Regions from separate parts of the Pseudomonas sp. ZL2 genome, predicted to be linked through region 2. Evidence: predicted binding sites of a transcription regulator. Region 2 holds the regulator's gene; the other holds the start of a gene.
What was found. Region 2 encodes sigma-54, which starts transcription at its own class of promoters, with help from an activator protein. Its sites were predicted from a motif close to ANTGGCATNNANNTTGCTNT; they were not measured.
Positions count from the first base shown of each region.

Region 1 (3,362 bases), on a different contig from region 2:
GGGTTGATGAAGTCGGCGGTCTGGATGTTGCCGATGATCTGCGCCGCCGGGTTGCCGGCAGTGGTGATCGACACGGTGCCGTCCTGGCCGACGGTGAACGTCTGCGCCTCTGGCGGCACGACGATCGCGGGCTCCAGGGCAAAACCGTTGGCGGTGACGATCTGGCCATCGGAGTTCAGGTGGAAGGTACCGTCACGGCTGTACGAAACAGTGCCATCAGGCTGCAGGATCTGGAAGAAACCACGACCGTTGACCGCCATGTCCAACGGGTTCTCGGTGGTCTGCAGGCTACCGGTACTGAAGTTCTTCTGGGTGCCGACGATGCGCACACCGGTACCCACTTGCAGGCCCGACGGCAGTTCGCTGTCCTGGGTCGACTGGGCACCTGGCTGACGCTTGATCTGATAGAGCAAGTCCTGGAACTCGGCGCGATCACGTTTGAAGCCGGTGGTCGAAACGTTGGCCAGGTTGTTGGAAATGGTGGTCAAGTTGGTGTCCTGGGCGGACAACCCGGTTTTACTGACCCAAAGAGCCGGAAGCATGCTGTTCTCCTCGCGCGCCTGTTTTACGGCGCTACGTCTGTGTTATTAGCCGATTTGCAAAACACGAGCCATGGCTTCGTCGCCTTCCTTGGCCGTGGTCATCATCTTGATGTGCAATTCGAATTGACGGGACAGCGCCAGCACCGAGGTCATTTCCTCGACCGCATTGACGTTGCTCGACTCCAGGAAACCGGAGACCACCTGGACGTTGGCATCGGCGACGGCAGGCTGGCCGTTCTTGGTGTGGATCAAGCCGTCCAGGCCCTTGGTCATGTTCTTCAGGTCCGGGTTGACCAGTTTGATCCGGTCGACCTCGGCCATGACCCGCGGGCCCTCGCCCATGGCGCGGATGCTGATGGTGCCGTCCTGGCCAACCTCGACCTTCTGCTCTGGCGGCACGGCAATCGGCCCGCCATTGCCCATCACCGGCATACCGTTGCCGGCCCGCAGCACACCCAGACCGTCAATGTTCAGGCTGGCGGTGCGCACATAGGCTTCACTGCCATCCGGGGCCTGCACGGCGATGAAGCCGTCGCCGCCGATGGCGATGTCCAGGTCACGGCCGGTTTCCTGCATCGAGCCCGGGCTGAAATCAGTGGCCGGGCGCTCGGTCATGGCATAGGCCCGCGCCGGAAAGCTGTCACCGAATACCGGCATCGAGCGCGCCTGCTCCAGGTCACGCTGAAAACCGCTGGTGGAAATGTTCGCCAGGTTGTTGGCATGGGCCTTCTGCGCCAGCGCGTTCTGGCTGGCGCCGGTCATGGCCACGTATAGCATCTTGTCCACAGTCATCCTCCGCTGCGCTGGCGAACACTTGCCGTCCGCCGCTGCTTTGCAGAGCCTGAAGCAAGTTTCAAACCAACTTTTGAAAAAGGCGGAAAACGCCCGAAAGACAAGGGGTTCAAGCGCGCGATAGATCTCACGCAGAAGATGCGCCGTCGAAAATACGGCGCCGGTTTGCCGCTAGCGGCAAGCTCAGTAGTCGCGGCAAGCCGCGTTATTGAACGGACCGGCAAAACGCTTCCAGCCCTCGCCCGGCGCAAACTGTGCGCACACCAGGCGCCCGGTGACCTGGCTTTCCCAGCGATACCAGGGCGCGGCATCAGCCCAGGCCTGGCTCATCAACAGCACGGCGAACAGCGCCATCAGCAATCGTTGCAACATGATCGATACCCCTGAAATGCAAGACCCCTTCCGAGAAAGGGGTCCACTCACACCGATTACCTCACACCCGCATCAGGTCATCTGAATGATGGTCTGCATGATGGTGCTCTGGGTCGAGATGGTCTTGGCGTTGGCCTGGTAGTTGCTCTGCGCCTTGATCAGCTCGACCAGCTCGTTGGTCAGGTTTACGTTGGAGTCTTCCAGCGAGTTGGAAGCGATAGCGCCCAGGGTGCCGGTCTTCGGCGCATCGATACCCGGAATACCCGACGCGTAGGTTTCGGTCCAGCGGGTGCCACCCATAGGTTGCAGGCCCTGCTCGTTGGCGAAGCTGGCGATGGCGACCTGGCCGATGGCGCGCGACTGCTGGTTGCTGAAGCTTGCGAACATCACGCCGCTGGAGTCGATGCTCAGGCTCGACAGAATCCCGGTAGCGTAACCGTCCTGGCTTTGCGACAGGCGCGTGGTCGGGGTGTTGTACGAGGTGGTGTCGGTCATGTCGATGGCGATGCCGCCAGCGTTGGCGGCCGAACCGTTGGTACCCCAGACCGGAGGCTTGGCATTCGGATTGGTCACTTCGGCAGGGATCCAGCCGGTCAACTTGAAGACCTTGTTGACCACCTCGTAACCCGAGCCCGCGGCACCGGCAGTCATGGTCTTGACGCTACCGTCGGAGTTGAACTCGATGGTGCCTTCCAGCGCCTTTGGCGGCTCTTCGGCCGGGTTCAGCGGGTTGCGGCCATCGATCAGGGTGTACGACTTCCAGGTGTTGGTCCCGGTCTTGACGTAGTACTGATCCATGACGTGCTCATTACCCTGGCTGTCGTAGATCTTGGTGGCGAAGGTCTTGTTCCAGCTGTTTTCGTCAGTCGGGCTGAAAGTGGTGGCCGCCGGGATGATCTTGTCCGACGAGTTCAGGTTCAACCCCTGGTCGATCGAAGTGGTGCTCTTGGGCGCCAGCGCCGAGGTATCGATCTTCAGGTCGGTCAGCACGCCGTTGATGATCTTGCCGTTTTCATCGACACCGTAGCCGCGCAGGCGCAGGCCGTCAGCAGTGACGACGTAGTTGTCCTTGTTGGTCTGGAAGGCACCGGCGCGGGTGTAGCTGAGCGAGCCGTTGTCGCTCAGCACGAAGAAGCCCTGACCCTGGATGCCCATGTCCAGCACGTTGCCGGTGTTGTTGATTTCACCGTTCTTGAACTGCTGCGATACCGCTGCCAGGCGCACACCGTTACCGATGTTGCTGGTGCCAACGCCCAGCTTGTTGGCCGAGTAGACGTCGGCGAATTCCGCGCGCGACGATTTGAAACCGGTGGTGGCGACGTTGGCGATGTTGTTGCCGGTCACGTCCAGTTGCTTGTTGGCTGCATAGAGACCGCTAAGGCCGATATTGAATGACATCTTTCACTCCTTGTGCCGCGTTAGCCGGCTCTATATACCGATGGTTTGGACTTTGGACAGGGCGATGCTGCCCAGGCCGGCAAGATTGAGCATCATCTCGCCGCCAGTCTGACTGATGGTGACGCTGCTGACGGTGGCCGGCAGCATGGTGTACATGTCCAGCTGCTTGCCATCGACGGTGGTCTTGGCGGCAAAGGTGTAGGTACCCGGATCGACCTTCTCGCCCTTGTCGTTGGTACCGTCCCAGACGAAAGAGGC
Region 1 covers NZ_JBGOGX010000050.1:34,464-37,825, reverse strand. The annotation lists gene flgG (flagellar basal-body rod protein FlgG) at 1-542, opposite strand, end outside; gene ABM562_RS23215 (flagellar basal body rod protein FlgF) at 588-1,328, opposite strand; gene ABM562_RS23210 (hypothetical protein) at 1,518-1,706, opposite strand; gene flgE (flagellar hook protein FlgE) at 1,779-3,104, opposite strand; gene flgD (flagellar hook assembly protein FlgD) at 3,135-3,362, opposite strand, start outside.
Region 1: ABM562_RS23215 (flagellar basal body rod protein FlgF) is a predicted target of sigma-54. The motif match lies at 1,386-1,405, and genes of this name have one in related genera.

Region 2 (3,362 bases):
GTCGCGGTGGCAAAGTCACCGAGTCGCGTCCGCGCATCGACATGGTGATCCAGCCGAAGAAGAAGGCCGAGTAAATGGCAACCCTCAAAGCCCAGCACCTGGCCAAGAGCTACAAGAGCCGCCAAGTGGTTCGCGACGTCAGCCTGTCGATCGACAGCGGCCAGATCGTCGGCCTGCTCGGCCCCAACGGCGCCGGCAAGACCACCTGTTTCTACATGATCGTCGGCCTGGTCCAGGCCGATCAGGGCCGCGTCCTGATCGACGACCTCGATGTCAGCCACCAGCCCATGCACGGCCGCGCCCGCGCCGGCATTGGCTATCTGCCGCAGGAAGCCTCGATCTTCCGCAAGCTGTCGGTGGCCGACAACATCATGGCGATCCTCGAAACCCGCAAGGACCTGGACCGCGATGGCCGGCGCAAAGAGCTGGAAAGCCTGCTGCAGGAATTCCACATCAGCCACATCCGCGACAACCTCGGCATGAGCCTCTCCGGTGGCGAACGCCGCCGCGTCGAGATTGCCCGCGCCCTGGCCACCGCGCCCAAGTTCATTCTGCTCGACGAACCCTTTGCCGGTGTCGACCCGATCTCGGTCGGCGACATCAAGCAGATCATCCACCACCTGAAGGCCAAGGGCATTGGCGTTCTGATCACCGACCACAACGTCCGTGAGACCCTGGATATCTGCGAAACCGCTTACATCGTCAACGATGGCCAACTGATCGCCGAAGGCGATGCAGAAACCATCCTGGCCAACGATCTGGTCAAAGAGGTTTACCTCGGCCATGAGTTCCGCCTGTAGGCTCAAGGTGTAAGGCGCAGCCAGAGCGCTCTCGATCAAGCCAGTTCATGGCTTAATTGTTACGGCGCTCTAGGCAAACGCTGCAATTTCAGGCATATAATTTGCTTAAAGTTGGCGCTTCGGTGCCCTTGTAGTGGATGGCGCATGTGCGCCGGCAAATAAGGTGTTAAGCCCCTGCCATGAAACCATCGCTCGTCCTAAGAATGGGCCAGCAACTGACGATGACCCCGCAGTTGCAACAGGCCATACGTCTGCTCCAGCTTTCTACCCTGGACCTCCAGCAGGAAATCCAGGAAGCGCTGGAATCAAACCCGATGCTCGAGCGCCAGGAAGATGGCGACGACTTCGACAACAGCGACCCGATGGCCGACAACGCCGAGAGCAAACCCGTCGCCGAAGTTCAGGAAACCAGCTTCCAGGAGACCGCCCCGACGGTGGACAACCTCGAAGAAGGCGAGTGGAACGAACGCATCCCCAACGAGCTGCCGGTCGACACCGCCTGGGAAGACATCTACCAGACCAGCGCCAGCAGCCTGCCCAGCAACGACGATGACGAGTGGGACTTCACCACCCGCACCTCCGTTGGCGAGAGCCTGCAAAGCCATCTGCTCTGGCAACTGAACCTGGCTCCGATGTCCGACACCGACCGGCTGATCGCCGTGACGTTGATCGACTGCATCAATAACCAGGGCTACCTCGACGAAACCCTGGAAGAAGTCTGTGATTCCTTCGACCCCGAGCTCGACATCGAGCTGGATGAAGTCGAGGCCGTGCTGCACCGTATTCAACAGTTCGAACCGGCCGGCATCGGCGCGCGCAACCTCAGCGAGTGCCTGTTGCTGCAACTGCGCCAGCTGCCGCCGCGCACGCCGTGGATGGCCGAAGCCCAGCGCCTGGTCAGCGACTACATCGACCTGCTCGGTGGCCGTGACTACAGCCAGCTGATGCGCCGCATGAAGCTCAAGGAAGACGAACTGCGCCAGGTCATCGAGCTGGTACAGAGCCTCAACCCGCGCCCCGGCTCGCAAATCGAGTCGAGCGAAGCCGAATACGTGGTGCCGGACGTGATCGTGCGCAAGGACAACGAACGCTGGCTGGTCGAGCTCAACCAGGAGGCGGTCCCCCGCCTGCGGGTCAACCCGCAGTACGCCGGCTTCGTTCGCCGCGCCGACACCAGCGCCGACAACACCTTCATGCGCAACCAGCTGCAGGAAGCGCGCTGGTTCATCAAGAGCCTGCAAAGCCGCAACGAGACCCTGATGAAGGTCGCCACCCAGATCGTCGAGCACCAGCGTGGCTTCCTCGATCATGGCGACGAAGCGATGAAACCGCTGGTGTTGCACGATATCGCCGAAGCGGTGGGCATGCACGAGTCGACGATTTCCCGGGTGACCACGCAAAAATACATGCACACGCCCCGCGGTATTTACGAGCTGAAGTACTTTTTCTCCAGCCACGTCAGCACCTCCGAAGGCGGCGAATGCTCGTCCACGGCGATCCGCGCGATCATCAAAAAACTGGTTGCAGCGGAAAATCAGAAAAAGCCATTGAGTGACAGCAAGATCGCTGGTTTACTGGAGGCACAAGGCATCCAGGTAGCACGTCGCACCGTCGCCAAGTACCGCGAGTCCCTCGGCATTGCACCGTCGAGCGAGCGCAAGCGATTGATGTAACGGCTCCTGAGGTGTGCCACCGCAGTTCAGTGGCAGGCGCAACACCTGCCTCTTATGCACCGGCAACAAAGGAGAAGCTGTATGCAAGTCAATATCAGTGGACAGCATGTAGAAGTTACTCAGCCCCTGCGTGAGTACGTCGAGCAAAAATTGAAACGGCTGGAGGGGCATTTCGACAAGATTACCAATGTGACGGTAATCATGAAGGTCGAGAAGTTGCAGCAGAAGATTGAAGCAACGCTGTTCATTCCCGGCGGCGAAGTGGTTGCAAATGCCGAACACCAAGACATGTATGCAGCGATCGATGCCTTGACTGACAAGCTCGACCGCCAACTGAAAAAACACAAGGAAAAACAGCAAAGCCTGCTGCAAGGTGCAGCGGCCCGCTGATCCCCCTCATCCATGATCCGACTTGAAACCATCCTGACCCCCGGCCGTTCCCTTGTGAACGTGCCGGGCGGCAGTAAAAAGCGTGCGCTCGAACAGATCGCCAATCTGATCGGCAAACAAGTGCCCGAGCTGGACACCCAGGACGTGTACGAAGCCCTGATCGCCCGGGAAAAACTGGGCTCTACCGGCTTCGGCAACGGCATTGCCATTCCGCATTGCCGCCTCAAGGGCTGCGAATCGCCGGTCAGCGCACTGTTGCACCTTGACGCCCCTATCGATTTCGACGCCATCGATGGCGCCCCGGTCGACCTGCTGTTCGTACTGCTGGTCCCGGAAGCGGCTACCGATGCGCACCTGGAGCTGCTGCGCCAGATCGCCAGCATGCTCGACCGCCAGGACGTACGCGACAAACTGCGTGCGGCCACCAGTAACGAATCCTTGTACCAGGTCGTGCTGGACGTACAAAACGGGCACTGAACATGCGCTTGATCATCGTTAG
Region 2 covers NZ_JBGOGX010000004.1:224,623-227,984, reverse strand. The annotation lists gene lptA (lipopolysaccharide transport periplasmic protein LptA) at 1-74, shown strand, start outside; gene lptB (LPS export ABC transporter ATP-binding protein) at 75-800, shown strand; gene ABM562_RS07010 (RNA polymerase factor sigma-54) at 980-2,473, shown strand; gene hpf (ribosome hibernation-promoting factor, HPF/YfiA family) at 2,555-2,863, shown strand; gene ptsN (PTS IIA-like nitrogen regulatory protein PtsN) at 2,876-3,340, shown strand; gene rapZ (RNase adapter RapZ) at 3,343-3,362, shown strand, end outside.